One region of the Paenibacillus sp. FSL W7-1287 genome, then DNA from elsewhere that is predicted to be linked to it. Evidence: predicted binding sites of a transcription regulator. Region 1 holds the regulator's gene; each other region holds the start of a gene.
The links. Region 1 encodes Rex, which represses fermentation and respiration genes when NADH is low (regulators of the CRP and FNR family bind a similar motif). Its sites were predicted from a motif close to TTGTGAAATATTTCACAA; they were not measured.

Region 1 (10,255 bases):
GCCTAACGATATATTATATAAAGGTAAAAAGCTGTGTGGCATACTACTAGAATCAGTTGCTGAGGATCAGCGTCTAAAATATGTCATCGCCGGAACGGGTATAGATGTAAATTTGAGTGAGAAAGATTATGACGAAGAGCTATTAACAAAAGCGACTTCCCTTCGTATAGAGCTCGGCAAGTCCGTTGATCGAGAAAAGCTTATTCAAGCCTTCATGCTTAGATGGGAAGCGCTATTCCAGCAATATGAAAGCGAAGGCTTTGAACCAATCGCTAAGCTGTGGGAAAGCTATGCTATATCCTTAGGACAGTCTATCTTAATTACAACTTCACAGGAAAGCTACTATGCAATACCTCTGAAGCTGACGGAACGCGGTTCCATTATCGTCGAGCTTGAGGATGGCGAACAACGTGAAATTTTTTCTGCTGAGATGGGTGAAGTAAAGCAGTAATTTACGGATAAAACATTTTCTGATAAACTAGGTCTACTAGGCGGTATTCATTGCGAAGCTGCACTAGTAATTGTGTACGTATCTAAACTGAATTTTAGAATGCACACTCTGCTCAGAGCCGAAGGGACCGAGACAGAAGGAAGCATTACTAGCAATCGTTTCCTTTACGTTCGAGGACCTTTTTAGCGATGGCTAAAAGGTTTTTTTGCTGTGACCAACAACTAAAGGAGCTGAAAAAATTGAAAAAAAGACTTACCATTTCTGCCATGTCGAAGATGAAAGCAGAAGGGAACCCGATTTCTGTCATTACTGCGTATGATTACCCATCAGCGAAGTTTGCGGAAGAAGCGGGAGTAGATGTTATTTTAGTTGGAGATTCTTTAGGTAATGTTGTACTTGGATATGATACAACGATTCCAGTCACAATAGATGATATGATCCATCATTCAAAAGCTGTAGCTCGTGCTGCAGAGCATACATTTATCGTAGCAGATATGCCGTTCATGACTTATGGCGTCAGCCTTGAGCATACGTGCAGCAATGCTGCGCGTTTAATGCAGGAAGGTCATGTACAGGCGCTTAAGCTAGAGGGTGGCGTCGGTATTAGCGAGCATGTCCGTACACTGGTGCAGGCAGGCATTCCAGTGATGGGACATATTGGCCTAACTCCTCAATCGGTTCATCAGCTAAGCGGCTACAAGGTTCAGGGTAAGCTGGAAGGGGATGCGAAGCGACTGCTGGATGATGCATTAGCACTGCAGGAGGCAGGAGCGTTTGCAATCGTGCTTGAGCTTGTAACAGAAGAGCTTGCAAAACTTATTAGTGAGCAGCTGCACATTCCAACGATAGGAATTGGTGCAGGCCGTGGATGTGATGGTCAGGTGCTTGTTTATCATGATATATTGCAATACTCTTCACCAATTTTCCCTAAAAAATTTGTTAAAACTTATGCTGATATTGGCAGTACGATCCGTGAAGCGATCGGTATGTATGTTAGTGATGTTAAAAATAAAAACTTCCCAGATGCTTCACATGTGTTTCAAGCTGATGCAGGTACGCTAGACTCACTGTATGGGAGCGGAAAAACTGCTGCAGACACGGAAAAGGAGTAAGCTGGTTATGAATATATGTCGTACAAAGCAGCAGCTAAAGCTGGCAATTAAAAAAGCGAAGGAGCAAGGTCAAACGATCGGCTTCGTTCCGACGATGGGGTATTTGCATGATGGCCATGCCAGCCTCTTGCGTGCTGCCAAAGAAGAAAATGATATTGTCGTATTAAGCATTTTTGTTAACCCGATGCAATTTGGTCCTAATGAGGATTTAGAAAAATATCCTCGTGATGAGGAAAGAGACTTAGCGGTAGCTGCATCATGTCATACCGATATCGTGTTTATACCTAGTGTAGAGGAGATGTACCCAACTAAGCCTCTTACATCGATTAAGGTAGCTGGTGTTACAGAGCGCTTATGCGGCGCGTCTCGTCCTGGACATTTTGATGGTGTAGGATTAGTTGTCAGTAAGCTATTTCATCTTGTTGAGCCGAAGCATGCTTATTTTGGGATGAAGGATGCCCAGCAGGTTGCTGTTATTGAGCAAATGGTCAATGATCTCGATATGAATGTGACGATTGTTCCATGTCCAATCGTACGTGAACCGGACGGATTGGCACTTAGCTCGAGAAATGTTTATTTGAATGCAAATCAGCGCACTGAAGCTACTGTATTAAGTCAATCGTTAAGCGAGCTTGCTCAATCACTTAAGTTGAACGAAGTGATGACAGCAGCACAGTGCATCGAGCTTATTACGAATAATATAAAGCAAACAACTGGTGAAATTGATTATGTTGAGCTGCTAGAATATCCAAGCTTGCATCCTATTGCCAAAGGTCAAAGGCTCCAGGAGCTACCAAGCGGCCAACGCTTTATCGTTGCACTTGCCGTTAAATACGGAAGTACACGATTAATTGACAATGCGTTATTCCAAGTAGAAGAGGTGATCGAACGTGTATAGAACGATGATGAAATCGAAGCTACACCGTGCGACAGTGACAGAGGCTAATTTAAACTATGTAGGAAGCATTACGATTGATGAGGAGCTTATGGAAGCTGCGGACTTGCTCGAAAATGAAAAAGTGCAGATCGTTAATAACAATAATGGTGCTCGTCTTGAAACCTATGTCATTAAAGGTGCACGTGGCAGTGGTGTTATTTGCTTGAATGGGGCAGCAGCACGTCTCGTGCAGCCTGGTGATAAAGTTATTATTATTTCATACAGCTTAATGACGGAAGAGCAGGCGCATAATTATAAGCCAACGATTGTTGTTCTGGATGGCGACAATAAACCCATTCATTATATGAATGAGGAAATTCATTCAACAATCGTGTAACCAAGTTAATCCCTTCATTATGTAACAGCTGCCATGCTGAATGAAAACAGTGCTTTCAACAAAAAATGACCGTACACTCCAACTAATCAAAGAAGGCGGGATGCGGTATGATCAACGAACTGTTTTCATCCATGCATGAGCTTCTTGACCACATTACACAGCATTATAAGGATGCTGATGAAGATCAAAGAGAAGATTACTGTGATTCCATTGGACAGCTTAAGGAAACGAATGACAAGATACTGGATCATTACGTTGCTGTCGAAGAGAAAATTGCTCTGTTTTTCGAGCTTTATCGAGACATTGAAGAGCAGGAGGAGTCAGAAGATGAGGTTAGGCAGGAAAAGCTTAGCAGCAGCCCGTTTGCAGCTTCCAGCATAATGCCTCAGGAACAGCATCACACAAGCCTACAACAACTATTGTACGAGGCTATCCAAGCTGAGCAAGAGCACGTTCATGAGCAGGAAATGCCATATGTAAATGTTTATTCGATTGATCAGCAGAACGATGGTATACTATGTAATGAATGTGATTTATTTGTTTCCGCTGAGCATGAGCTTGCACTTGATCAGGCTCAGGGTTACTACAAGCTGTTCATGTTTGCAGAAGCAGCTTCAATATTGAATATGATTATTACTGAGCAGCCTGAATGCAATATCGCAAGGCTATATTATGGAATGAGCTTAATGCACCTGCGCAACTGGAATGAAGCGCAAAGACAGTTTCAGCTGCTTTCTGTATTAAGCGACTTTCCCAAATGGCTCGCGCTAAGCTACAACGCGCTAGGCTGTATTCAGGCAATTAAGCTGAATATGAATCAGGCTGAATTATTATTCAATAAAGCGTATCAGCTGTATCCACAGTTTGAGGATCCGCTTAAAAATTTGCAAAGCTGCAGGCAAGCATCGCTCAAACAGCTATCACTATATTTTGGAAGCACAGAGCTGTGCTGTATGTGAGAGGAACGGTAAAGGAATGAAATATGCCATTTTGGATTTGGAAACAACGGGCCATAGCGTGTTGGACCAAATTATACAAATTGGGTTAGTGGTTGTATCGGACGAACTAGAGATTGTTGATACATTCAGCACATATGTAAAGCCTACTGTTGAAATTCCTCTGTTTATAACGAATTTGACAGGAATTCAGCAAGCGGATGTGCAGGATGCACCGGATATTAATGACGCTTTGCTCGAGGTCATTCCGCGAATCGACGATGCCGTTCTTGTCGCTCATAATGTTGGCTTTGATGCCAACTTCTTAAATCATGCCTTAGATCAATGTGGCTATCTGCCTTTCTCAGGAAGACGGTTAGACACTATGGAATTATTACGTATATTATTCCCATCGATTACTTCTTATCAGCTCGGAACTGCAGCTGAACAGCTTGGCATTGTCCACGAGCAGCACCACCAGGCGGATGCTGATGCTATGGCAACCGCTGAAATTTTCATTCAATGTGTTCAGAAGCTACGTTCCTTGCCGCTGCTCACCCTGCAGCGGCTATCTTCATTTTTTGATGAGAGTAAAGATATTGGGTGGTTTATGAGATACAATGAGGGACTCGTGGAGCAGGGGGTTGTATTCGAATCTGCTGAGTTCGATTATCATCGCCAATTTGCACTGAAAGCGAAGCCTTGGCAAGAAGAGACATCCGTTCGTGATGCCGAGCATGCCAACGATTACTTCGAGCAGAATAAAAGCTTTGAGGACTACATGAACGATGTGCAGGAGCGCTTTCGGGAGCTTTATGAGCATTACGAGGAAAGAAAGCCACAGCTGCAAATGTTTGATGAGGTCTATGAAGCACTTAGTAAGCAAAAGCATTTGCTAATTGAGGCAGGGACTGGAACAGGGAAATCACTTGGTTATCTCATTCCTTCCCTATATTACGGTATACAGGCCGAAGAAAAGGTCGTCGTAAGCACGCATACGATCAACCTGCAGGAGCAGCTGCGCAATCGAGACATTCCACTGCTCAATGAAGTACTGCCGTTTCCCATTCGTGCCTCGCTTCTAAAGGGTAGAAGCAATTATCTATGTATGCGGAAATTTGAGCACAAGCTTAACTTGCTTGATTTTATTGCACCAGTTGATGATCCTATCACTGCTGCACAAATGGTTGTATGGCTGACGGAAACAGAGAATGGCGATCAGGAAGAGCTAAATCTTGGTCTTAGAGGGCAGGATTTCTGGGGAACGGTATCAAGTGATGCAGATTCATGCTTAAATCGCGCTTGTCCTTGGTTTAAGCGCTGCTATTATCATCGTGCAAAGCATGAGGCTAATATTGCCGATGTTTGCATTACGAACCACTCGATGATTTTTACAGATATTCAAGCGGACCATCGTCTATTGCCATCATACCGTTACCTTGTACTGGACGAGGCACATCATCTTGAGGAGGTAGCAAGCAAGCATCTTGGAAACCAAGTAAGCTATTTCTCGTATATTCATGCAATGAGCTCGCTATTTAAAGATACTCGTACCGGTTTGCTTCCATCTCTACGTGTGAAAATCGCTGAAGAGGGCGATGACCATACCGCTGCCTGGAATGAAACGATTGACAGTGCGTATCCTGGTTTACAGACGATTAAGGAGTATTGGGATCAACTGTTCGAAGCGCTATATGACGTTGTTGTTCAACATGCCCAGCAAGCGTCTGATGCACCTTCTGAACAGGCTGGGGGACTTGTTTTTCGATTGAGCCGCAATGACCTTCCAGAGCAATGGACAAAGATCGTAGAAAGTGAGCAAGAGGTATATCTACAGTTGAATCGGTTCTCTAAGGCGCTGGAGAAAATGTCTTCTGATATGAAGGAACGACTTGATGAGGATTTAGTATTGTCTGGATTACTGACGGATTTGAACGGCGTAGTGAGAGATCTGCAACGTTTGAAGGATGAGCTGCGTCAGTTTATTAAGCTTGAGCTCGACGATTATGTCTATTGGTTAGAGGGGACACAGGCTTACAAGCATCGTTCACTGCAGCTTATGTCTTCACCTACAGATGTAAGCGGCTTGTTAAGAAAGTATTTGTTTGACGTGAAGGAAAGCGTCGTAATGACATCTGCCACACTGTCCATTCAGAAAAACTTCACCTATATAAAGGAACAGCTTGGTCTAGATAGCTACGGAGACGAGGAAGAACATCGGCTGAATGAAGTGATACTTGAATCACCATTTAACTATCGTAAGCAGGCGCTCGTTATTATACCACGCGATTTTCCGGTGCTTAAGGGAGCCAACGTTCCGAGTGATTATTTAGAGAAGCTAGTGCAATCGATTCATGATAACGCTCTGCTGCTAGGCGGAAAAATGCTCGTTTTGTTTACTTCTTATCGTATGCTTAAGCAAGTATATGATCCACTGAAGGAGCTGTTAGAGCCAAAGCATATTACCGTTTTAGGACAAGGCATTGATAGCAACAATCGTACAAAACTGACCAGACGTTTTCTACAGCAGCAATCCTCTATTTTGCTTGGTACAAGCAGTTTTTGGGAAGGTGTAGATATACCAGGAGAAGCATTGCAATGTTTGGCGATCGTGCGCTTACCATTTCAACCGCCTAACCACCCATTAATCGAAGCGAAATCGGAGCTTCTGCTTCGTCAGAAGAAAAATCCATTTATGAAGCTTTCAATTCCACAGGCTGTGATCCGTTTCAAGCAAGGATTCGGTCGTCTTGTACGGACAGCGTCGGATAAAGGCATTGTTATTCTTTATGATACACGAGTTATTGAATCCTATTACGGAAAGCATTTCCTGTATTCATTGCCTGGACCTAAGATTGAAACGATGCATACGGATCAAATGGTACAGCGAATGGACCAATGGTTGAAGGAGGTTGAATAAATGAAGCAAGTGAAAATTTCAGATGCTGTAGTTAAGCGTCTGCCTATTTATCTACAAGTGCTCAATGAGCTAAAGGCTCGAGAAATTAAAACGATCTCCTCGCAGGAGCTAGGCTCGCGCTTGGAGTTTAATCCTGCACAAATTCGGAAGGATCTCGCTTATTTTGGGGATTTCGGTCGAAAAGGAATTGGCTATGAAGTGGATTACTTGATTGATAAAATTCGTCACATACTTAAAATCAATCGCACGATAAAGGTCGCACTTGTCGGAGCGGGTAATCTTGGTCATGCTTTGTGTAATTATAATAAATACAGCAACGACAATATGCAGATCGTTGCTGTATTCGATGCACAGGAGCAAAAAATCGGTACGAAAATTAACAGCTTAACGGTACAGCCTATGGAAGAGCTTGCAGAAACAATTCAGCAGCAAAATATACGAATTGGGATCATTACAGTTCCTGCACAGGAAGCTCAGAACGTAGCAAATATGCTTATAGCTGGTGGTATAGAAGGTATCCTCAATTTTGCACCAACCATTTTAAGAGCTCCAGAGGAAGTACGAGTGCAGCATGCGGACTTTACAAAGGAGCTGCTAAGCCTTGGCTATTATTTGAACAATAAAGAGGAGGACCAAGATGAATCGTCTATGGATTAAGGATGGAGCATTTATTACAATGTCTGCACAGCAGCCACAGGTTCTGCAAGGACATATGATCGTTGAAGATGGCATCATTCAGTATGTTGGGGCTGCAGAGCCTAGTGCTGAACTTCAAGCAGGCAGTGAGGTTGTGAATGGCCAAGGTCTATTGTTTATGCCTGGTCTTGTTAACACGCATGGTCATGCAGCGATGAGCTTGCTTCGCGGTTATTCCGATGACCAAAACCTTCAAGTATGGCTTGCTGAAAAAATGTGGCCGATGGAAGCCAAATATACAGAGCAGGATACGAGAGTGGGCGGCAAGCTTACCATTGCAGAGATGCTGTTAAGCGGTACAACTACGTTCGTAGATATGTACGATCGCATGGAAATCATTGCAGAGGCAACGATCGAAGCAGGACTACGAGGCTTTCTAACACGCGGTGTAATCGGACTATGTTCAGAGGAAGAGCAGAACGAAAAGCTTAACAACTCTGTTGCATTCGCTAGAGAATGGAATGGTGCAGGAAACGGTAGAATTCGTACGATGCTTGCTCCTCATGCTCCTTATACGTGTCCGCCTCAATATATCGAGCGTTTTGTGCAAGCAGCTCATGATTATGATCTGCCGTTACATACGCATATGTCTGAAACGGCAGCTGAGGTTCAGCAAAATGTAGATGAGTATGGTGCACGTCCTGTTGAGCATTTAGAGAAGCTTGGTTTCTTCACACGCCCAGCTTTGCTGGCGCATGCTGTGCATTTGACGGATGAGGAAATCACAAAGCTTGCTGAGCTAAATGCATCAATTTCTCATAATCCGATTAGTAATCTTAAGCTTGCAAGTGGGGTCGCTCGCGTGCCTGAGCTGCTACGTGCAGGCGTTAAGCTGTCGCTAGGTACGGATAGTGTTGCGAGCAACAACAATATGGATCTGTTCCAAGAAATTCGTGCTGCTGCCTTACTGCACAAAGGCGTATCAGGTGATCCAACTGCAGTACCTGCTTATACAGCCCTTGAGCTTGCAACCTCTCGTGGTGCTGAGGCGATCTGGCATGATCATATTGGAGTTCTGGAGGCTGGGAAAGCTGCAGACTTTATTGCTCTTAATATCGATCAGCCACACTTCTTCCCACGTACAGATCTTGTGTCGCATGTTGTATATGCTGCAAGTGGTAGAGATGTTGAGCATGTATGGGTAGCTGGAAAACAGCTCGTGAAGCATAGACAATTGTTAACGATGGACGAGGAGAAAATTCGTTTCGAAGCTCAGGCTAGCTTTGAGCGATTGTTAACCTAGGATGAGAGCGATAGAAAAAAAGCGACCACCATTTATGACTCGTCGAAAATGGACGGTGCTTACCCTTTTCTTAATATTATTGATCATTGTAGGAATCATCTTTTTCTATCGCTATATTCATAAGGGCATTTGGCAGGAAACGAGCGAGATGCGTGAAGTGATTGAACAAGCTTCACTCTATAATCTCGATGAACAATATGTGCTTAACAAGTACATATGGGAGGATCGGTATTGGATCTTGCTTGCTCAATCTAATGTAAGCGAAGAGATGATATACTCTGCTTGGTCAACCCAGGAGCAGCTCGCTGAGCTTCCTTATGAAGAAGCGATGACGAAAGAAGAGATGCTGGCTCATGTAGAAGCATCAAAGCCTTATGCGCAGAACATTAAGCTTCAGCCAGGCTATATGTATGGTCAATTAGTATGGGAAATAAAGTATAAGGACACCGCAACGGAACATCTTAAAATTGCATTCTACCGTATGACAGATGGTAATTTTATCGATGAATATACGATACCAAAGGAAACAAGACCTTAAACGGCTTGTTTCCTTTTTTTATATAATTAAAGTTGATAGCAAAAATGATATACTAATTGATATACGAATGATCTATCAAATTTATATAATAGAGGTGTAAACATGAAAGATATGAAGCTAAAACCGATGGCTGTTACATTTATTGTTTGCTTGGCTTTGCTTATTGGCGGCGGCTTTACGTATCAATACGTTGCACAGGAGAAGCCGCTTCAGCAATCGTTGGAGCAAGCACAGTTTTCTAATATTCAATTATCAGGTAATAAAAATGAAGGATATATCGTTACGCTTGATGTTATAGATGGGAATACACTAGCACTTGCTGCTGAGGAAGCAAGAAATATTTTAAGTGATTATAAGATTGAACCAGTAAGTTATACGATTCAGCTTAAGCAAGAATCTACTAGCCTAGAGAAGGTATGGCAAGACCATTTATTCGAAATAGCAGAAATTATGGCGAATAAAAACTATTCTAAGCTTCCCGAACTGATGCATAGCATCGAAGCATCACATGAGCACGTAGAGGCTTCGGCAAGCATGGATCAACAAAATGTGTATATTTCACTCGTAGCTGATAATCAGCGCTTTGATCAAATTTTGCCTTTAGATGGAGGCACGATGGGAGTGTGGAATAATGAAGAATAATTGGAAAGAGCTGCTTATTGGTATCGTGGCTGCAGCGGCAATATATACGATTGGTTACACTGTTCATATAGGAGCAGCAGTGTTGGTCACAGTGTTGTTTTCGGCTATTTTTGTTATGAATCGTAATGGCAAGGGCGTTAAAAGCTTAGCAAGCTTGAAAAACAAAAAAAGTGTTGCGATTAAGCAGATTAGCTTTGATGAAGTAGGTGGACAGGAGCATGTAAAGCAAGAGCTCCAAGAGGCACTTGATTTTTTGGTGCGCCGAGAGGAAATTGCGAAACGCGGTATTCGAATTCTAAAGGGTATACTATTGACAGGTCCTCCGGGAACGGGTAAAACTTTGCTGGCAAAGGCGGCAGCAAGCTATACGGATAGTGTGTTTATTGGTGCATCAGGTAGTGAGTTCGTTGAGATGTACGTAGGTACAGGTGCCAATCGTATTCG
Region 2 (10,255 bases), 1.6 Mb from region 1:
ATCAATGGCTAGCCATCGTTAAACAGTATGACGAAGTGGCATGGTTCGAAGCTAAAAAGTAAACGTAGAAGAGAGATCACAATCGCATTTATAACTCCTATCGTTCGGAGCATAATAAACAGAGGCAGAGTTGCTTAGGTACCTGTCTCTAATTTGTGTATGGAGGGAGAAAAGATGGAGTATCATCCATTACCGCTTGAGTTTTATAGCCAGTCCTCTCTATACGTAGCTGAGCAGCTTATCGGAAAGCTTCTAATTAAAGAGACGGAGGAAGGAATCACTGCAGGATATATTGTTGAGACTGAAGCATATGCTGGTCCTGAGGATCAAGCGGCGCATAGCTACAACAATAGACGTACTCCACGGACCGAGGTAATGTTTGGTCCGGCTGGCTATATTTATACCTATCAAATGCATACGCATTGTTTGGTCAATATCGTTGCCGCTACAGTCGATATACCACAAGCTGTATTAATTCGAGGAGTAGAGCCTTTTATCGGAATTGACCTTATGAGGCGCAGAAGAGGTGAATCTAAACCAGATCGAGAGCTGACTAACGGTCCTGGGAAGCTGTGCAAGGCGCTTGGTATTACAATGAATGATTACGGGCATTGTGTCACTGAACGTCCGCTATGGATAAGTGAAGGTAAAACATTTACAGAGATCACTACTGGCCCGAGAATCGGTATTCCTAATAGTGGTGAAGCAAAGGATTATCCATGGAGATTTTACGTTAGCGGACATCCGAACGTATCACGAGGGTAATCCCATTGGCGAGCAGCTGTATTCGTGCTACCATAAGTATATAAGGTAGTTATTGATATAGAAAAATAGGTGAGGTGTGGAGCTTGGCATATAACTTTGATGAATTAATAGAACGTCGTAATACTCGTTCTTACAAATGGGATCAAGTAAAAACGTTGTTCGGCGATGAAGATATTCTTCCGCTATGGGTAGCAGATATGGATTTTTACAGCCCGCCAGCTGTTAGAAAGGTCATTCAAGAAAGAGCAGAGATCGGTATTTTCGGTTACAGCTATAGAACACCAAGCTATTTGGAATCCATCACAAATTGGTTTAAGCGACGTCATCAATGGACCATTAAAAGTGATTGGATTGTAGATGTGCCCAGCGTAGTAACGACGTTGAGCTTATCGATTGATCTGTTCACCGAGAAGGGCGATTCCGTTGTCATCCAATCGCCTGTATATTATCCGTTTTATGATGTGATTAAAGGCAATGGACGTAAAATCGAGCGTAATCCTCTTCAAATGATAAATGGAAGATATGAGATGGATTTTGCTCACCTAGAAACCCTGTTCGCAGCAGGAGCGAAAATGATGCTGCTATGCAATCCACACAACCCGGGGGGGCGCGTCTGGGAGCGAGAAACGCTGGAGCGTTTGGCTCAGCTGGCACTCCAATACAATGTCATCATCGTATCTGACGAAATTCATTGTGATTTAACTTTCCCAGAACATCCGTATACACCATTTGCATCATTATCTGAGGAAGTAGCCAATATTACGGTGACTGCACTTGCTGCGACGAAAACCTTTAACCTACCAGGTTTACATACTTCATTTGCAGTTATCTCTAATCCGAATATGCGCGCCATTTTCGATCAACGCGTAAAGGTGCTTAGCATTCATATGGCTAGTCACTTTGCTCAGGATGCCGTTCAAGCAGCCTATAATGAAAGTGAACAGTGGCTGGAGGACATGCTTGTCTATGTGAAAGGGAATATGGATTATGCTGTTGCTTATCTGGCAGAGCATGCACCGGCCATTAAGCCTCTACTATCTGAAGGTACTTATCTGCTGTGGCTAGATTGTCGTGCGATTAGCGAGGAGCCAGCTGTACTGAAGGAATTAATGCATAAGAAAGCAAAGGTCGCTTTTAATGAAGGCTCGATGTTCGGAGTGGAAGGTGCTGGGTGGCTGCGTGTGAATATGGCATGCCCACGCTCGATATTAGAACAGGCGCTTAAGCAGTTTGCTGACGCCATTAAGGGATAGATAGGTAACAACAACATATAAGGCTGGATGGAATCTCTCCAGTCCACGTTCAATCGTAGAACGTGGACTGGAGAGATTTTTTTGTGGAATATGTCTAAATTGTGTCGGCATCATATCATTTGCAAATTAGTGACATTTAAAAAAGTGTGCTCCTCGTCACTCTTAATCCATCGCATATGACGTATTGTATTAAGCAAGGGATACGATTCTATTTATTTTGAAAAGCAGAAATTACTTTTTAGGAGGAAAATACAATGGAAAACTATACAGCTACAATTAATGCTATGGAATACCCGCCGCACCTTAAGCACAAAGTTATTTTTGAAACCTTCAACAAGCTAAATGCTGGTGAAGCGATGCTGCTTATTAACGACCATGATCCGAAGCCGTTACGCTTTCAATTTGAGTCGATGTATGAGGGGCAATATGACTGGGAGTATGTACAGCAAGGACCTACCTTGTTCCAAGTGAAAATTAGTAAGCAATAATATGGATGGGAGTGTGGCATAATGGCTGCTGTTGAAATTATTGATGAGAAAACAATAAAGATCAAAGTTACGGTCGACGATGCCATTACTATGGTTAAGGAGGCAGCTCATCATCTTGATGAATATGCCTCTGAAATCATCACGATTTATAATAAAATGCCAGAGTTTGACTATACGTATTTTTGCTTTTATGCCTATAACAGCGCAAAGCTATTTGAAAAGATGCTGAGCATTGACCCAAAGGAGTATTTGTCCTTTTCTTTAGATGCACCAGACGGTTTTTTCTATGCTTTGTATGGTGGAATGTGTGGTCTATATGACCAGGCAAAGAAATTAGTTTCTTGATAGCTGAGGAGGCATTCAGATGAATAGATAAGATGCAACCCCTACTCAAGGAAGTCTACGATCCTGAGCTAGGTATAAACGTTGTAGATCTAGAACTCATCAGCGTATATTTGTAAGAACGGTCCTTCCTTTTCATGCGAGAAGCATGCTATTAGGAAGGACTTTTTTATTGCCATCGTCACGAATAGGGAAATCTCCGTAGAGAAAAGGGAATGCCCTAATATAAAGTGTCGCTTCTTCACTTCATAATAAAAAACAACACATGAATAACATTTGATCCCCTCAAATTTATTACATTGTTGATCGTTCAACGAAGGAGTGATGGCGTCACATGAAAAGAAAATTCGGCCTGAAGTTCTTTAAGCCTAAAGAAAATTACTCTAATAACTGGTCTACCCTTGAGGAAAAAAATAGAGATTGGGAAAATATGTACCGTAATCGTTGGTCGCACGATAAGGTTGTACGCACGACACATGGTGTGAACTGCACCGGCTCATGCAGCTGGAAAGTGTTCGTGAAGAACGGCATTATTACGTGGGAAAACCAGCAAATAGATTATCCATCCTGCGGACCGGATATGCCAGAGTTTGAACCACGAGGCTGTCCACGCGGTGCGTCATTCTCTTGGTATGAATATAGTCCGTTACGTGTGAAGTATCCTTATGTCCGCGGACATTTGTGGCGTATGTGGAAGGAAGCCTTGACGAAAACAAGTAATCCGCTTGAGGCTTGGGGCAGCATCGTTGAAGATCCAGAAAAGGCAAAGCTTTATAAGCAGGCTCGTGGTAAGGGTGGACATGTCCGTGTTTCTTGGCAGGAGGTCGTGCAGCTTATTTCCGCGCAGCTCCTATATACCATTAAAACATACGGGCCAGATCGAATCGCAGGCTTTACACCGATTCCAGCTATGTCAATGATCAGCTATGCTTCTGGCGCACGTTTCATCTCATTATTAGGTGGCGAAATGCTTAGCTTCTACGATTGGTACGCAGACTTACCGCCAGCCTCTCCACAAATTTGGGGCGAGCAAACAGACGTACCTGAGTCATCCGATTGGTACAATGCAAGCTACTTGATGATGTGGGGCTCTAACGTTCCGCTTACACGTACACCGGATGCGCACTTTATGACAGAGGTTCGCTATAAAGGGACGAAGGTTGTCTCCATTGCACCTGACCATGCTGAAAATGTAAAGTTTGCAGACAACTGGCTGGCTCCGAATCCAGGTACAGATGCTGCGCTTGCACAAGCAATGACGCATGTTATCTTGGACGAATTTTATGTGAAGCGTGAGGAAGAGATGTTCCTTAACTACGCGAAGCAGTATACTGACCTGCCCTTTCTCATTATGCTCGATGAGCATGAGGCTTCATTAAAAGCAGGAAGATTTTTGCGAGCGAGTGACCTAGGTCACTCCACTGAGCATGCGGAGTGGAAGCCGGTTATCGTAGATGAGCTAAGCGGCGAGCTGCTTGTACCTAACGGAACCCTTGGGCAGCGTTGGGAAAAGGATACGAAGTGGAATCTGAAGCTTGAGCGCGAGGATGGCTCACGGATTGAACCAGCTTTAACTATGGAATCGCAGCAAAGTGAATGGGTTGATATCGTGTTCCCTTACTTCGATCAAGCAGGGAAAGGAACCTTTGTTCGATCAATTCCAGTACGTAATATTACGTTAGCTGATGGCAGTGTGCAGCGTGTAGCGACCGTATACGATTTGATGCTTAGCCAATATGGCGTACAGCGCCTAGGCTGCAAGCATGCAGCGAAAAACTATGATGATGCAAGCTCGCATTATACACCTGCTTGGCAAGAAAAAATTACAGGAGTGAAGGGCTCACTAGTCGTACAAATCGCTAGAGAGTTTGCTCAAAATGCAATCGATACTGGCGGTAAATCAATGATTATTATGGGCGCCGGAATCAATCACTGGTTTAATAGTGACACAATCTATCGCTCCATCTTGAATCTCGTTATTTTAACGGCATCACAAGGTGTCAACGGAGGTGGCTGGGCGCACTATGTAGGCCAGGAGAAATGCCGTCCAATTGAAGGCTGGAGTACCGTTGCCTTTGCCAAGGACTGGCAAGCAGCTTCTCGTCAGCAAAATGCAACCTCATTCTTCTATTTTGCAACGGATCAATGGAAATACGAAGAAATGAATAATGAATCTTTAAAATCACCTACTGCAGGTGATATATCGTATAGCCATCCAGCGGACTATAATGTGCTGGCAGCTCGCCTAGGCTGGCTTCCTTCTTATCCGCAGTTCGATAAGAGCAGCCTTTCCTTTGCTGAGGAAGCGAAGCAAAAAGGGAAAGAGGACAATAGCGATATCATTCAAGAAGCATATGAGCAAGTCGTTAATGGCAAAACAAAATTTGCGGTCGAGGATCCAGATGCTCCAGAAAACTATCCGAGAAGCTTATTTGTATGGCGTTCGAATTTAATATCCAGCTCAGCAAAAGGGCAGGAGTATTTCATGAAGCACTTGCTAGGCACAAGCAATGGTTTGTTATCTACGCCGAATGAAGAGGAGAAGCCAGAGGAAATCGTATGGCGTGATGATGTAGAAGGGAAGCTTGATTTGCTTGTTGCACTTGATTTTCGTATGACTGCGACGCCGATGTACGCGGATGTCGTGCTTCCAGCAGCAACCTGGTATGAAAAGACGGACTTGTCATCAACAGATATGCATCCATTCGTTCACCCATTCAATCCAGCGATTGATCCGCTATGGGAATCAAGATCTGATTGGGATATATATCGTACGTTGGCACAGACACTATCAGAAATGGCTAAGGACTATATGCCGGGTGTATACAAGGATCTGGTTGCAACTCCGCTTGGACATGATACACCAAGTGAAATTGCTCAGCCGCTAGGGAAGGTCAAGGACTGGAAAAAAGGAGAGATTAAAGCAGAGCTCGGCAAGACGATGCCTAACTTTACAATCGTCGAGCGCGATTATACTCAAATATACAATAAATATGTAACGCTCGGCCCGAACCTCTCAACTGGTAAGGTAGGCGCACACGGCGTAAGCTTCTCGGTTAGTGAAGAATATGAGGAGTTGAAGAAGATCAACGGTAAGTACGTTGACGATACGATTAAAGCTGGTTTACCGAAGCTGCATACTGCCAGACATGCTGCTAATGCCATCTTGCACCTTTCATCTGCAACAAACGGTAAAGTATCGCAGCGTGCTTGGGAATCGGAGGAGCATCACACAGGTGTTGAGTTAAAGGATATATCTGCTGATCGTGCAGCGGAACGAATTACGTTCCAAAGCATAACGGCTCAGCCAAGAGAAGTGATTCCTACGCCTGTATTTAGTGGCTCGAACAAATCTGGCAATCGGTACTCTCCATTTACAACCAATATTGAGCGTCTTGTACCGTTCAGAACATTGACAGGACGTCAGCATTTTTATCTCGATCATGAGATCTTCCTGCAATACGGAGAGTCACTACCAATCTATAAGCCGACTTTGCCTCCAATGGTGTTCGGCACACGGGACAAAAAGATAACGGGTGGCAGCAACGATACACTTGTACTTCGTTATTTGACGCCGCACGGGAAGTGGAATATTCATAGCACGTATCAGGATAATTTGCACATGCTGACTTTATTCCGCGGGGGACCGACTGTATGGATGAGCAATGAGGATGCAGCTCCATACGGGATTGAAGACAACGATTGGGTTGAAGTTTACAACCGCAATGGTGTTGTAACAGCAAGAGCGGTTGTCAGCCATCGAATGCCTAAAGGGACACTGTTTATGTACCACGCTCAGGATAAGCATATTCAAGTACCTGGTTCAGAGATTACGAATGAACGAGGCGGCAGCCACAATGCACCAACGAGAATCCATTTGAAGCCGACACAGCTAGTTGGCGGTTATGCACAGCTAAGCTATGGATTCAACTACTACGGACCGATCGGCAACCAGCGTGACGTATATGTAGCCGTTCGTAAAATGAAGGAGGTCAACTGGCTTGAAGATTAAAGCGCAAATAGCAATGGTGATGAACCTTGACAAATGTATCGGCTGCCATACGTGCAGCGTAACTTGTAAGAGCACGTGGACCAATCGCGAAGGCGCAGAGTATATCTGGTTTAACAATGTCGAGACCAAGCCAGGCATCGGCTACCCTAAGCGCTGGGAGGATCAAGAGCATTACAAGGGCGGCTGGACGCTGCGTAAAGGTAAGCTAGAGCTTAAATCAGGCAGCAAGCTGTCCAAAATCGCACTCGGAAAAATCTTTAACAACCCAGATATGCCAGAGATGAAGGATTACTATGAGCCTTGGAATTATGACTATGAAAAGCTAACAACATCAGGTGAGAAAAAGCATCAGCCCGTCGCACGTGCGAAGTCATCGATTTCAGGTGAACATATGGACTTGAATTGGGGACCAAACTGGGAAGATGATCTTGCCGGTGGTCACATTACCGGCCCGAAGGACCCTAATATCGAAAAGATTGAGGAAGAGATCAAATTTAACTTTGAGAAGTCATTCATGATGTATTTGCCACGCTTATGCGAGCATTGCTTAAACCCAAGCTGCGTAGCATCGTGCCCATCTGGCGCGATCTACAAGCGTGACGAGGATGGCATCGTGCTTGTCGATCAAGAGGCTTGTCGCGGCTGGCGTTATTGTATGACAGGCTGTCCGTATAAGAAAGTATATTTCAACTGGAAAACAAATAAAGCTGAAAAATGCACATTCTGCTTCCCGAGAATTGAAGCGGGCTTGCCAACGGTTTGCTCAGAAACATGCACCGGTCGTATTCGCTATCTAGGTGTGCTGCTGTACGATGCAGATAAAGTAATGGATGCTGCATCGACGCTAAATGAACAGGAGCTGTACCAAGCGCAGCTAGATTTATTTCTTGATCCCAATGATCCGAAAGTGATCGAGCAAGCGCGCATAGACGGCATTAGTGAGGAATGGATTGAAGCAGCACAGCAATCACCAGTATACAAGCTAGCGATTGAGTATAAGCTAGCATTCCCATTACATCCTGAATATCGTACATTGCCGATGGTATGGTATGTACCACCGCTTAGCCCGATTATGAGTCATTTTGAAGGTAAGGATTCGATTCAAAATCCGGATATGATCTTCCCGGCAATTGAAGAGATGAGAACGCCAATTCAATACTTAGCGAATATGCTAACTGCAGGCGACACGAAGACCGTCAAGGAAGCACTGCAACGAATGGCAATGATGCGCTCCTTTATGCGTGCCAAGTTTACAAAGCATCCATTCGAAGATTCTAAGCTTGCAAGAGTTGGTCTAAACGCTTATCAGATGGAAGAGATGTACCGATTGCTCGCGATTGCAAAGTATGAGGATCGCTTCGTAATTCCAACATCGCATAAAGAAGGCTATATGGATACGTATCGTGCGCAAGGCTCAGAAGGCTTCGGAATGGATTGTAATGGGTGTGGTCCTGTATCGCCAAGCATGGAAATGAAAAGTGGTAAGGACCTGTACAAAGAGAACTTCTATGGAGGGATCTGGCGTGATTGATCTAAAAAAGCTTGCAGAGCATAGAAGCTCATTTGGATTTTTTGCTGAGCAACTTGCCTATCCTGATAAACGAACCTTTTCCAATATGGACCAAGAAGGAGACTTCCCAGCTCAAGTATCCGAGCTGATCACAGACTATTGGGAGACTATGAAGCAATTAAGCTTAGATGAGATTCAAGAGCGCTACGTAGAGACCTTTGACTTTCAGAAGGACTCCACACTTTATATGACCTATGTCAAATTCGAAGATGCTAAGGAAAGAGGACAAATGCTAGAGCTGCTAAAATCTAGCTATGAGCTAAACGGAATGGAGATTGCGGATAATGAGCTTCCTGATTATTTGCCATTGATGTGCGAGTTCATCTATGCCGCGAACTGGGAAGACAGCCAGGAGCATGAATGGTTTCAAACGATGCTCGCAGTAATGGAGGATGGAAGCTATGCGCTGCTTCAAGCGCTGCAAAAGCAAGAGAGTCCCTATGCCTATTTAATAAAAGCATTTCGTGAAACCTTCAAGCTATGTCTTCAGCAGGAGGTAGATACTCATGAGCATGCTTAATCAGTTCACGTGGGTCATTCTGCCCTACTTATGCTTAGTTGTATTTATTGTCGGGCTCATCTATCGATACCGTTATGATCAGTTTGGCTGGACAGCCAAGTCAAGTGAGTTTATTGAGAAGAAGCATCTTGTGATCGGGAATTGGCTTTTCCATATTGGCATTGTGCCCGTGTTTTTCGGGCATGTTGCTGGCCTAGGCATTCCTAAGACATGGATGAATGCGCTTGGCGTTAGCGATCATTTATATCATATCGGTGCGATCTACATTGGTAGCTTATTTGGCTTTATGACATTAGCGGGGATGCTTATATTAACGGCGCGCCGCTTCGCAATAAAGACGGTACGCAAATTAAGCTCAGCATCGGATTTATTCGTTAATGTTATGCTGCTAGCGATTGTGTTTATGGGGATGTATTCTACGCTTGTAACGAATTATGTTATACCAGAATTCGATTATCGTGATTCGATCTCAGTCTGGATAAGAGGTTTATTTATGTTTACACCTGATGCATCCTTAATGACGAATGTGCCGCTTTCCTTTAAAATTCATATATTACTTGGCTTTTTTATCTTTGCCTTATGTCCATTTACCCGTCTTGTTCATATCTTTAGCGTTCCCTTGAATTATGTACAGAGAAGCTCTATTCTATATAGAAAGCATAGATCTACTGGCCATAAGAACTAAGGTTTCTGTTAGGAGAATTGAATAAAATGAAGCAGTTTTGCGATAACTTCGATTATCAAATAAAAATCGATGAATTACGGGAAATACTTGGGTGTGACTTTATTTCACTTGCTATAGCAAAATCAGCTTCTGAAGGCTCTGAAATTACATGGCAATACGCTTCTGGCAATTTGAATGATCGCTATAAGCGTATTGTTCTCCATAGCGGTAAAGGAATTGCAGGCATTGTGTTTAAGACAGGTAAGAAGATGGTCGTAGACAATGTCGAGAAAGAGATGCATGACAAAGAGTTGTTTAATTATCCAATTCTTGTGTCGGAGCGATTACACAGTTTAGTTGCATTTCCACTGTATCAGTATTCACGTGTTGCTGGTGTGCTGCTTGTTGGGTATCGTGAAGAGCAACGTCTAAAGCCGCAGCTGTACGATGAGCTTAATCAACAGTGCCCAGAAGCTCATATTGGAGCTTTTGAAATAAAGGGGTTGTCGGTGTGAAAACATTATCTGGTGAGGTTAGCAAGCAATTGTTGGAGCATATGTTCAACAACAATATCGAGCCGATGTTCTTTTTTGATGCGCGGGGAGCAATGATTGCGATGAACCCTGCCGCTGAGAATATAT
Region 3 (10,255 bases), 890 kb from region 1:
GCTTCTCATTAGATTGGTCGCTAGTTCAGCCAGAAATATCAAAACATACAAAAGTAATCTCTTATGACCGTTCTAGTTTTGGTTGGAGTACAGGAGCAATGGATCGAGCTACTTGCCAAAATTATGTTCAGGAGCTACGTCTATTGCTAAACGAAATGAATCTCAAACCGCCGTACATCCTTGTCGGGCATTCATACGGTGGAATGATGATGAGGTTATTTGCAGCCCAACATCCAGAGGAAGTGAAGGGGCTAATCCTTGTTGACTCGACTCATGAAAGCCGATATCTCGATGATAGCATGAGCCAACACAGAAACGTGGAAAGAGAAAAGAATCTGAGGTTGTTTAGACTGGGTTATTTATTGTCGCCCATTGGCCTTCCGCGATTATTGAAAAGACATATCGGGGCAAATAGGCTACCTACTCATATTCAAAGTAAAGTAACTGCCTTAGGGCGTAGTAATAAAGCCTTTAGAGCCGTATATTTGGAATTGATTTGTACAGAAGAAAGTGCCGTTCAGTTGAAAAATGCTCCTCCGCTCAAGGAGGATATGCCTGTCATCGTTCTATCAGCTGGAAAACAAAGCGAGGATTGGAAAAAGAGTCAAGAGGAACTGTTAAACTTAACGAAACGAACGAAACGAATAATGGTAGAGGATAGCTGGCATTCCATTCAGATTTATCAGCCGCATGTCGTAGTTGAAGCTATAAAAAGCTTGTTAAACTAAAGCAGTTCTAGTTTCTTACCATGTAAATGAGTAAAAAAGGGATAGAGGCTCATAGACTTCTAGAACCTCTATCCTTTCTAATATTACAATATAATGCCAATCTGATAGTTGAAATGCTTGATCATACCATTTCGAAGTCTTTATTCCATATCTTTGTTCTCCCCAGCTCCATCGTCCAAAGCCGCTCAGCTGGCAGTTCACGTTTAATCCACTCAGCAAGTAGCCGATCAAGTGCTTCCTTAGGCGTATCATCAGCAAGATGGAAAGCATCATAATGCATCGGCACAAATATGCTTGCACCAATATCAATGAACGCTTGCACCGCTTCCTCTGGCGACATATGCGAATCACGCATAAACCACTCCGGCTCATATGCCCCGATTGGCATCAAAGCAACGGATATATTGCTGTAGCGCTCACCTATTTTAGAGAATAAATCATCATAGCCGCTGTCACCGGCAAAGTATATGCACTGCTGCTGGTGCTGCATCACCCAGCCACCCCAATGTGACGAATTCATATCCCAAGGTGTACGTCTCGTCCAATGCTTGGCAGGCACAAAGCCAAAGGTTACCTCTCCGATCTGCTTTTCTGACCACCACGATAGCTGCTCTACACGAGCAAAGCCTTTGCGTCTCGCCCAATCTCCTAAGCCTTCGGGAACTAGGAGCATATAATCTCCTGGCAGTCGTTTTAAGCTAGCTAGATGAAGATGATCGTAATGTGCATGTGATAAAACAACGACATCAATCGGAGGCAGCTGATCGATCGGCACGCCAGGAGCATTCAATCTTGCACCAAAGCCCATACGTGCTGCCCACACTGGATCTGTCACGATATTCAATCCGCCAAGCTGAATAAGAAAGGTGGAGTGCCCGATAAAGGTGACGGATGTTTGCTCGCGGTTATTCGTTAAAAAATCAATGTCAGGAGCGACGCGAGGCAGCTGAAACGATAAATCCTTTTTCTTAGCGCGTCGTTCCTTCTGCCATTGCTGCATCTGAGAGAAAGACTTGGCATTCGTCGAGCCATCTAAATTCACATAACGTTTTCGCATAGTTTAACGCAGACTCCTTTCGGAAGATCAATCATTTATAAAAAGTAGGTGATGACGATCATTGATAAGCATGAAGAAATCTAGTACATATCTAGTACTATTATGTGCTTTTTTAGCAGCGGGATCAAATTTAGTAGGATTGATTTATATATACGATTAGCATTGGTTTATCATCCGTTATATGTACGTTAAGTTTAAGTAAAGCTAACCTAGTAGAGCTTAAATACCGTACCAATAATAAAATAAAAAAGTACTCCGCCACAATGTAGATGGCGGAGTACTTTTAGCAGTGTGCCCAGCATGGGCGCTATCTCTAGGGTTCAAGTCCCGAATGGTGAAGGCAGTAGTTGGATCGGCTACACTAAGTTGGACAGAAAAAATAAGGGCTTGTAGAATAAAACTATTATATTAAGGAGCGGATCTCTACAATGCCTAAAAAACAACGACGTACGTTTACGACTGAATTCAAAAAGCAAATGGTGCAGCTCTACGAAAATGGGAAAACCAGAGCAGCGATTGTGGAAGAATATGACCTTACAGCTTCTGCTTTGGACCGCTGGATCAACCAAGCTCAGACAACGGGCTCCTTCAAGGAGAAGGACAATCGCTCTTCGGAAGAAAATGAGCTCATTGCCATGCGTAAAGAGATTCAACGACTCAAGATGGAGAACGACATTTTAAAGCAAGCCGCGCTGATCATGGGACGAAAGTAGCTATCATCCAGAATAACCGTGATAAATACTCGGTATCAGCAATGTGCGACGTCCTGCAAATCGCAAGAAGTACATTCTATTACGACGCCCAAGAACGGAATACTGAGGACGATATCACTGGAGCTATTGTAGATATCTTTCTCAAGAATCGAAAAGCCTACGGCACACGCAAGATCAAAGTGAAGCTCCGCGAGCGAGGGTTTATCGTCTCCAGGCGCCGCATTGGTCGCATCATGAAAGAGCAAGGGCTCGTTTCCACCTACACGGTGGCACAATATAAGCCCCTTAAAACGGACTGTAACGAAGCTGCAACGGCGAATGTCCTGAAGCGCGAGTTTGAACAAACGGAATCGAAACGCTTCGTGGTCAGTGATTTGACGTATGTAAAAGTCCAGAGCCGATGGCATTACATTTGTGTGCTGGTGGATCTATTTAATCGAGAAATTATTGGTCATAGTGCAGGCCCGAACAAGGACGCGGCCCTGATTACACGCGCCTTTGCGACCGTTAAGGGTGATCTGCGTCAGATTCAATGGTTTCATACCGACCGTGGCAGCGAGTTCAAAAATCAAAAGATGGACGAGCTTTTAAAGACGTTTGAAATTGGTCGATCACTAAGTATGAAAGGCTGTCCATACGACAACGCAGTGGCTGAAGCTACCTACAAGATCATGAAAACAGAGTTTGTGAACCAGATGAACTTCCAGAGCCTTCGTCATTTGGAATTGGAATTATACGATTACGTTAACTGGTTCAACAAGCATCGTATTCATGGAACCTTAGACTATATGACGCCTGTTCAGTATCGCCAAGAAGCCCTTAAAAAAGTTGTCTGATTTACTGTTGACAATCCAAGTAGCCATAGCTTAAGGCAAGGGTGTCCATCGCGAGGTGGAATCTGAAGGAAGCCAGCGGCAAATCTCCGGTCTGAGGGACACGAACTTCATACAAGGCTAGCGTACGTTGGATGAGGTTGCTGCACAAACTGAAGTCCATACTGCCGAAGGCGTACGAGAGTAAATGAAGCAGATAGATGGAGAGGAAGATAGCGTTCTTACCTGGGGAGATCTGTGCGGAATGCGAAGTGAACTTCGTAACCTTGCCCACGAGGGCGAGCTGAACGTACAGAAGTCAGCAGAGGTCATAGTACGCAGGCTGTTGCAACAGCTAGCGGAAGGACCGAACATGGAATAGGAATGAAGAATCTTGGCGTTCGAGGATGGGCGATGAAAGCAGACAATCCGAAAGGACTTATCTGAGGAAAGTAGCGGTGAATACGCGAGGGTACTCGGAAGGGCAGAGCTCATCAGCGGCACAAAGAGAAAGAATCATTCACGCAAGGGAGTTGTATCTAAGGATGATCGAAGAAATACTGTCACGAGAAAATATGCTATCGGCGCTAGCGAGGGTCGAAGCGAATAAAGGAAGCCACGGCGTAGATGGCATGTCGGTAAAAGATTTACGCAGACACCTCGTACAACATTGGCAAACCATTCGTGAAAGCATAAAGAAAGGAGCGTATGAACCGAGTCCAGTCCGTCGGGTCGAAATCCCGAAACCGAACGGTGGAACTCGGCTCTTAGGCATACCTACGGTGACAGATCGCCTCATTCAACAAGCAATCATCCAAGTATTAACGCCTGTATTTGACCCAACGTTTTCCGAGCAAAGTTATGGATTTCGCCCACAACGGCGAGGGCATGATGCGGTAAGGAAAGCACGAAGCTACATGGAAGAGGGATACCGCATTGTGGTAGACATTGACATGGAGAAATTCTTCGACCGAATCCATCACGACCGCTTAATGGCAAAACTAGCGGAACGAGTGACAGACAAAATGGTGCTGAAACTTATTCGCGGCTATCTGCAAGCGGGAGTAATGGAAGGAGGTCTCGTTCAAGCGACAACGGAAGGGGCTCCGCAAGGAGGTCCACTTAGTCCGCTATTATCGAACATCGTCCTAGACGAGTTAGATAAGGAACTGGAAAAGAGGAACCTTCGTTTCGTGAGATATGCCGACGACTGCAACATCTATGTGAAAACGTGGAAGGCAGGACAACGAGTGATGAGCTCCATTACTGCATTCATCGAAGGAAAACTGAAGTTGAAAGTTAACCGAGAGAAAAGCGCGGTTGACCGTCCATGGAGGCGTAAATTTCTAGGTTTCACGTTCAGCTGGGAGAAGAAAAATCCGCGAATAAAGATCGCAAAGCTATCACTGGATCGAGTGAAAACAAAGATTAAAGCGATCACCTCTCGGAGTAAGCCAATCCCGATCGAACTACGAATAAAGGAACTTAATCAATATCTCACAGGCTGGTGCGGTTATTATGCATTAGCCGATACGAAAAGTGTGTTCCAAGCGTTGGACGAATGGATAAGAAGAAGGCTTCGAATGTGTATATGGAAAGAATGGAAGCAGCCGAAGACAAAGGTCAGAAAACTGCTGTCGTTAGGCGTTTCGAAACAAAAGGCACATGAATGGGGAAATTCGAGGAAGAAACACTGGCGAATTGCATGTAGTCCGATTCTTCATCGGTCAATGAACAACCAATATTGGTCATCTCTTGGACTGAGAAGTTCAACGGACAGATACAGTCTTTTGCGGAATATGACATGAACCGCCGTGTACCGAACGGTATGCACGGTGGTGTGAGAGGACGGGGGCTAGCCGCCCCCTCCTACTCGATTCCTCGTAGGTTTAGAACGATCTCTATTGCTGACCGCTTAAGACTTATTCAGCAGCTTCCGCAGCTCCGTGAATGTAGCTACAAGCTCATCATGAATAACAAGATCGAACAGATCATCCTTGGGAGTGGCCGTCATGTTGATAATCGCTGTAGTCGGACGCTCGGCACGAGAAGCATAATAAGGGAGCTCCTTGATGGGATATACCTCTAGTGAGGAGCCTAGCGTGAGAAACAGGTCACAATGCTGAGTAACCTCATATGCTTCTTCTAGGTGCTGCACACCGCCACCAAACAACACAACATCCGGCTTTAGAATGAAGTTATCGCTGAAGCAGCGCGGTACTTCCTGCTGCAGCACATGGGCTAGCGAATAGCTCGCTTTGCACTTTGGACAATGTGCACTTGCAATCGTTCCATGCACCTCGAGGATATGTGTGCTGCCAGCCTTACGATGTAGTCCATCAACGTTTTGCGTGACAATCGTTACTTTCTTGTCCAGCTTCTCAAGCTCAGCGAGCAGTGTATGTGCAGCATTCGGCTCGTAGCTATCCATATGCTGGAGCTGAAAAATATTCTTGAAATTGATCCAGAACTCTTTTGGATGCTGGTGATAGTACGTTTCAGATAATAAATGCTCCACACGCTCAAACTTCGAATAAACACCATTCTCCGATCGGAAATCAGGAATACCACTAGCCGTACTAATGCCTGCTCCGGATAACACGACGATATGCTTTGCAGCGGTTATCTCTTCTGCCAGCTTGGATATTTTCGTTTCTGTTTCCACGGTTCATCCCTCCTCGTAACAAGATTAATGATCAATGGATAGTGGCTGTGGCTGTCTTCTACACCGCTTACGGTTAACCTTCCGCTTGCTCAGCGGCTGTAGGTCGATGCTCCTTAAGCAGGAAAGCGATGATTGTACCGATTAGCAATGACCAAAGCGCAGCTGAAATACCAAGCATCGTTACACCAGACACGGAAATAATAAATGCAAAAAGGACAGAATACCGATACTGCTTATTACCAAACGATGATTGCATACTATTTAAGAAAATATTGAGCAGCGAATAGCCAATAATGCTGGCAATAAAGTAGTCAGGTAACAGTGTAATGTACGGGATAATAAGCCAAGCGAACAACCCGAAAAGAATACATAAAACGCTAGATAAGAGGGCAGCTCGATAACGTTCATCCTTTGCCCCTGTCTCATCACTGCTGCACATCGTCGTCATCATTCCACCAATATTGATAGAATGCCCAAGTCCGAGGCCTCCAATGCCTGTAGCGATACCTGAATAAGAGATAATTCGATTAACAGGAGTGTTATACCCTTGCTTGTTTAATGATGCTACAGCAACAGCGATATCGTTACTAATAATAAGAATGCTGATCGGCAGGGCGACTGATATAAACCCTTGCCATGTAAATTCGGGTGCGATCCATACAGGCCATTCATATGTCAGTCGCTCCACAGCCGGGAAGGAGTAAGTAAACAACAAACCGATTAGGCCGAATACAATAACGCCTACGATAGCAGGCAGCGATTTTACCAGCTTCGGCATTACAAAGAATCCTACAGCTGCACACAGTCCAACGATCGGATTGCTTTGAAAGGCTGGAATTAATGAAACAATATAATGAGCAATAACGCCTGCCAGCATAGCATCGATAACCGGTCTAGGAATATGCTTAAAGACCACTGAGAATATACCGGTAAAGCCTAACAAGGCAATAATGACCCCGATTAATATAAAGCTTCCTGCAAGCTGAGGCAAAGTCAGCTGAACGGCTGCAGTGCTTAAAAACGCGATGCCCGTTACAGAATGGGCCCCTGCAATAGGTAGACGATAACGCCAAGCTACGAAGAAATTGAAAAGTCCACCTAAAACATAGCAAACAAAAAGCCATGATAGTAGCTGTCGTTCATTAAGTCCAAGATGATTGGCACTATGTACAACAAGAATTGCTCCGCCCGTGCATGCCATTAATGCGGACATCAGACCAGATGACCATTGATTTTGATTCATGAAGTTAAGCTCCTTAATGCTGCCACGTAATAAAAAGCAGCCATCATGTCAGTGGACAGGATGGCTGCGGGAAATGCTCAGGCTAATACGTAGCCATTACGCTTTAAGCTACTATAGCTTTGTATGAAGCGCAGTGCGCATAGAATGAATATGAGACAAATAACGGATGTTACTTGCTTCCTTCATCAACGTTGCAGAGATACCTTTAAGCGCAGTGTTGCTTGCACCAACGGTAGCAACCGCATCTTTACGGCCAAGAGAAGCAAGCGTACCAGAGTTAACTGGGCTGAATTTCTCCATTTCTTTGCCATTGAAGTAAGCATACAGGTTGTAGCCTGCAAGCTCACCCATTTGCCAAGCGTTTTGTGCTGTTGGCGCGTATGGGCGTCCGCCTTCTTCTGGGAAAGCAAGTGCAGCGTCACCAACAACGAATACATCGTTGTGGGATTTAGATTGAAGGAAATCGTTAACTGCTGCTTTACCACGGTCGCATTCAAGACCAGATTCCGCAACGATTGGAAGTGCAGCTACGCCGCCTGTCCATACGAATGTATTAGCTTCAATAGATTCGCCTGTTTTAAGCTCGATTTTGTTGCCAACAACGCCTGTAACAGGAACGCCAGTAATAAATTCAACACCGCGTTTAGCTAAGCTTTCTGTTGCACGCTCGATCAAATGATCTGGAAGTACTGGAAGAATTTTTGGACCAGCTTCGATCAGCTTGATTTTTAGGTTATGGAATGGCACCCCATATTTTTTAGCGATTTTCGGGAAGTTATCCACGATTTCACCAACAAGCTCAACGCCTGTTAGACCACCGCCACCGATAACGATCGTTGCATCAGCTTCATTGCCACTTTGAGCATAAGCTTTAATACGATCCTCGATGTGCTTGTTGATTTGATTCGCATCATCAACAGATTTAAGCACCATGCTGTTTTCTTCAAGGCCTGGGATACCGAAGTAGCCAGTTTGGCTTCCAAGAGAAACAACGAGTGCATCATAAGAAAGTGTAGAACCATCAGAAAGCTTAACTTCTTTGTTGTCTACAGAGAAGGAAGACACTTTAGCGATTTTAAGATTAACATCATAGCCTTTAAGAAGCGTTTTTAAAGGAATCGCAACGGCTTCTTCATTAATTGTACCGCCAGCAAGGCGATGAAGCTCAGTAATGATTTGGTGAGTAGGGTATTGGTTAACAACTGTAACTTTTGCTTGGTTTTTGTCCATGTAATTGCGAACAGATTGCGCAGCAAGAATACCGCCATAACCTGCACCCAAAATAACAATATGTTTAGACATAGCTAGTCCTCCGTCCATACGATAAATTGTTTCTACTATTTTTGATTACGCTCACGCTCGTTAGCAACTTGTAAGTAAGCGTTAATGAAGCGGAAAAGCTTTTGCGCTTGAGGATCCTTTAGCATTTTCATTAGTCCAAAAACACCGATAACCTCATTGCTTTGCTCAGCACGGTCACTCGCTTCAACAGCGTTAAGTGCGATCGTTCTTGCACCTTCAATGACTGGTCCAACAATTTCAGTTGTTGCGTTCACGATATCGCTTTTGAACACTTCATCTGTTGCAAGCTGTTTCGTAAATGCATAGGACTTTGTTAAAGTATTCACTAATTCAGTTAGCTGCGGAAGCTGATCCACTAACGTGTTCAGTGATGCCTGTACTTCCGGGTTAGCTAGCTTTTCAAGAAGAGCTTGCTGATCCGGAGCTACTGCAGATTGCGTTTGAGTGTTTGTTTCTGACATATCCAGGTCTCCTTTAAATAAACTACTTTAAGCCGATTTTTAATCGTCAAAGCCAATGATGAATTCCTTGCTATTTATCCAACATCATGTATTGTGATAAATTTCACCTAAAGTGAAAGGGAATAGTCTTGATATCTAGACATAGATAAACAATCTAAACGATCCTAGCTGCTCATAGCAAATACAGCACATGAGTATCATATGCCTCGAGACAGATTCAGATCCAATTCAAGATCGGCCTAAGCTGTTACTTTCCATTATAGCCTAAGTTGTTGAAATCGTCTCTAGCCTTGTGAACATTTTCTCGAGGTTATGGCAAATAAATGATTATAAATTCGCAAAATGCTCAAAATTTGACGGAAATGTGCGAATAGAATATTCATGTGCACGTTTGGTTTGACTATAGCTTATGTCAATCGACCAAAACTTATTAATGTAAAATAAGCAATTTGTACGAGTTCAAAGTTGAACCTTCAGCACCGAATTAGACGTATATACAAGGACAGGGTATAATTTTACATAACTATCCAGCAGGACCTAGAGATACATAATAAAGACTACGATAGGAGAGAGTGGATTTGAGCAAGCTGATCGTTATCGGAAGTTTGAACATGGATATCGTAAGCCGAATTCAGCATTTTGCTAAAGCAGGTGAGACGATCCACAGTAGCCATTTGGCTTACTACCCAGGCGGTAAAGGAGCGAATCAGGCTGTCGCTGCTGCAAGATTTGGTGCGGAGTGTGTCATGGTCGGTGCTGTCGGCAGTGATGGCTTTGCTGACCAGCTCATTGATCAACTTCAATTAAGCGGAGTGAATACCGAGCATGTGCTAAGAACGGAGGGAGCCTCCGGTACTGCATATATTATGGTCAATGAATCGGGCGAGAACATTATCGTTGTGTCGGAAGGAAGCAACGGAAAGCTGTCGCCACAGGCTGTGGACGAGCATACACCTTGGGAGAAGGCTAGTGCCATACTGCTGCAGAATGAAATTCCTTGGGAGACGACCTGTCATATCATCGCTAAAGCGAATCAGGCTAATGTTCCAGTATGGTTCAATCCGGCGCCAGCCCGTTCAATTCCAGCTGAGCTGTGGGAAGATATTGATACCTTTATTATGAATGAGACGGAAACAGCACTTATTACGGGTAAGCCTGTTTATAATATGGAATCTGCCAAGGCTGCTGCTGAGCTGCTTACCCGTCAAGGCGCTAAGCAAGTCATTGTTACACTCGGTGAGCAAGGGTGTATCTATACCAATGCTGAGGGCATG

Region 2: a site for Rex is predicted at 2,100-2,117, ahead of NSQ99_RS16555 (DUF2249 domain-containing protein). Genes of this name have one in related genera too.
Region 3: a site for Rex is predicted at 9,073-9,090, ahead of NSQ99_RS05500 (DUF1641 domain-containing protein). Genes of this name have one in related genera too.

What each region holds. Positions count from the first base shown of each region.
Region 1 covers NZ_JBBORD010000001.1:2,082,612-2,092,866, forward strand. The annotation lists gene NSQ99_RS09485 (biotin--[acetyl-CoA-carboxylase] ligase) at 1-451, shown strand, start outside; gene panB (3-methyl-2-oxobutanoate hydroxymethyltransferase) at 640-1,563, shown strand; gene panC (pantoate--beta-alanine ligase) at 1,571-2,461, shown strand; gene panD (aspartate 1-decarboxylase) at 2,454-2,837, shown strand; gene NSQ99_RS09505 (hypothetical protein) at 2,945-3,796, shown strand; gene dinG (ATP-dependent DNA helicase DinG) at 3,813-6,692, shown strand; gene NSQ99_RS09515 (redox-sensing transcriptional repressor Rex) at 6,693-7,349, shown strand; gene NSQ99_RS09520 (amidohydrolase) at 7,330-8,631, shown strand; gene NSQ99_RS09525 (hypothetical protein) at 8,633-9,169, shown strand; gene NSQ99_RS09530 (hypothetical protein) at 9,272-9,811, shown strand; gene NSQ99_RS09535 (AAA family ATPase) at 9,801-10,255, shown strand, end outside.
Region 2 covers NZ_JBBORD010000001.1:3,635,586-3,645,840, reverse strand. The annotation lists gene NSQ99_RS16570 (SGNH/GDSL hydrolase family protein) at 1-62, shown strand, start outside; gene NSQ99_RS16565 (DNA-3-methyladenine glycosylase) at 175-765, shown strand; gene NSQ99_RS16560 (MalY/PatB family protein) at 849-2,018, shown strand; gene NSQ99_RS16555 (DUF2249 domain-containing protein) at 2,273-2,506, shown strand; gene NSQ99_RS16550 (hypothetical protein) at 2,528-2,851, shown strand; gene NSQ99_RS16545 (nitrate reductase subunit alpha) at 3,183-6,860, shown strand; gene narH (nitrate reductase subunit beta) at 6,850-8,391, shown strand; gene narJ (nitrate reductase molybdenum cofactor assembly chaperone) at 8,384-8,950, shown strand; gene narI (respiratory nitrate reductase subunit gamma) at 8,937-9,635, shown strand; gene NSQ99_RS16525 (GAF domain-containing protein) at 9,662-10,129, shown strand; gene NSQ99_RS16520 (sensor histidine kinase) at 10,126-10,255, shown strand, end outside.
Region 3 covers NZ_JBBORD010000001.1:1,189,458-1,199,712, forward strand. The annotation lists gene NSQ99_RS05460 (alpha/beta fold hydrolase) at 1-728, shown strand, start outside; gene NSQ99_RS05465 (MBL fold metallo-hydrolase) at 850-1,785, opposite strand; one part of gene NSQ99_RS05470 (IS3 family transposase) at 2,214-2,463, shown strand; one part of gene NSQ99_RS05470 (IS3 family transposase) at 2,463-3,334, shown strand; gene NSQ99_RS05475 (hypothetical protein) at 3,519-3,692, shown strand; gene ltrA (group II intron reverse transcriptase/maturase) at 3,856-5,118, shown strand; gene NSQ99_RS05485 (NAD-dependent protein deacylase) at 5,226-5,975, opposite strand; gene NSQ99_RS05490 (benzoate/H(+) symporter BenE family transporter) at 6,049-7,218, opposite strand; gene NSQ99_RS05495 (NAD(P)/FAD-dependent oxidoreductase) at 7,330-8,520, opposite strand; gene NSQ99_RS05500 (DUF1641 domain-containing protein) at 8,556-8,981, opposite strand; gene rbsK (ribokinase) at 9,560-10,255, shown strand, end outside.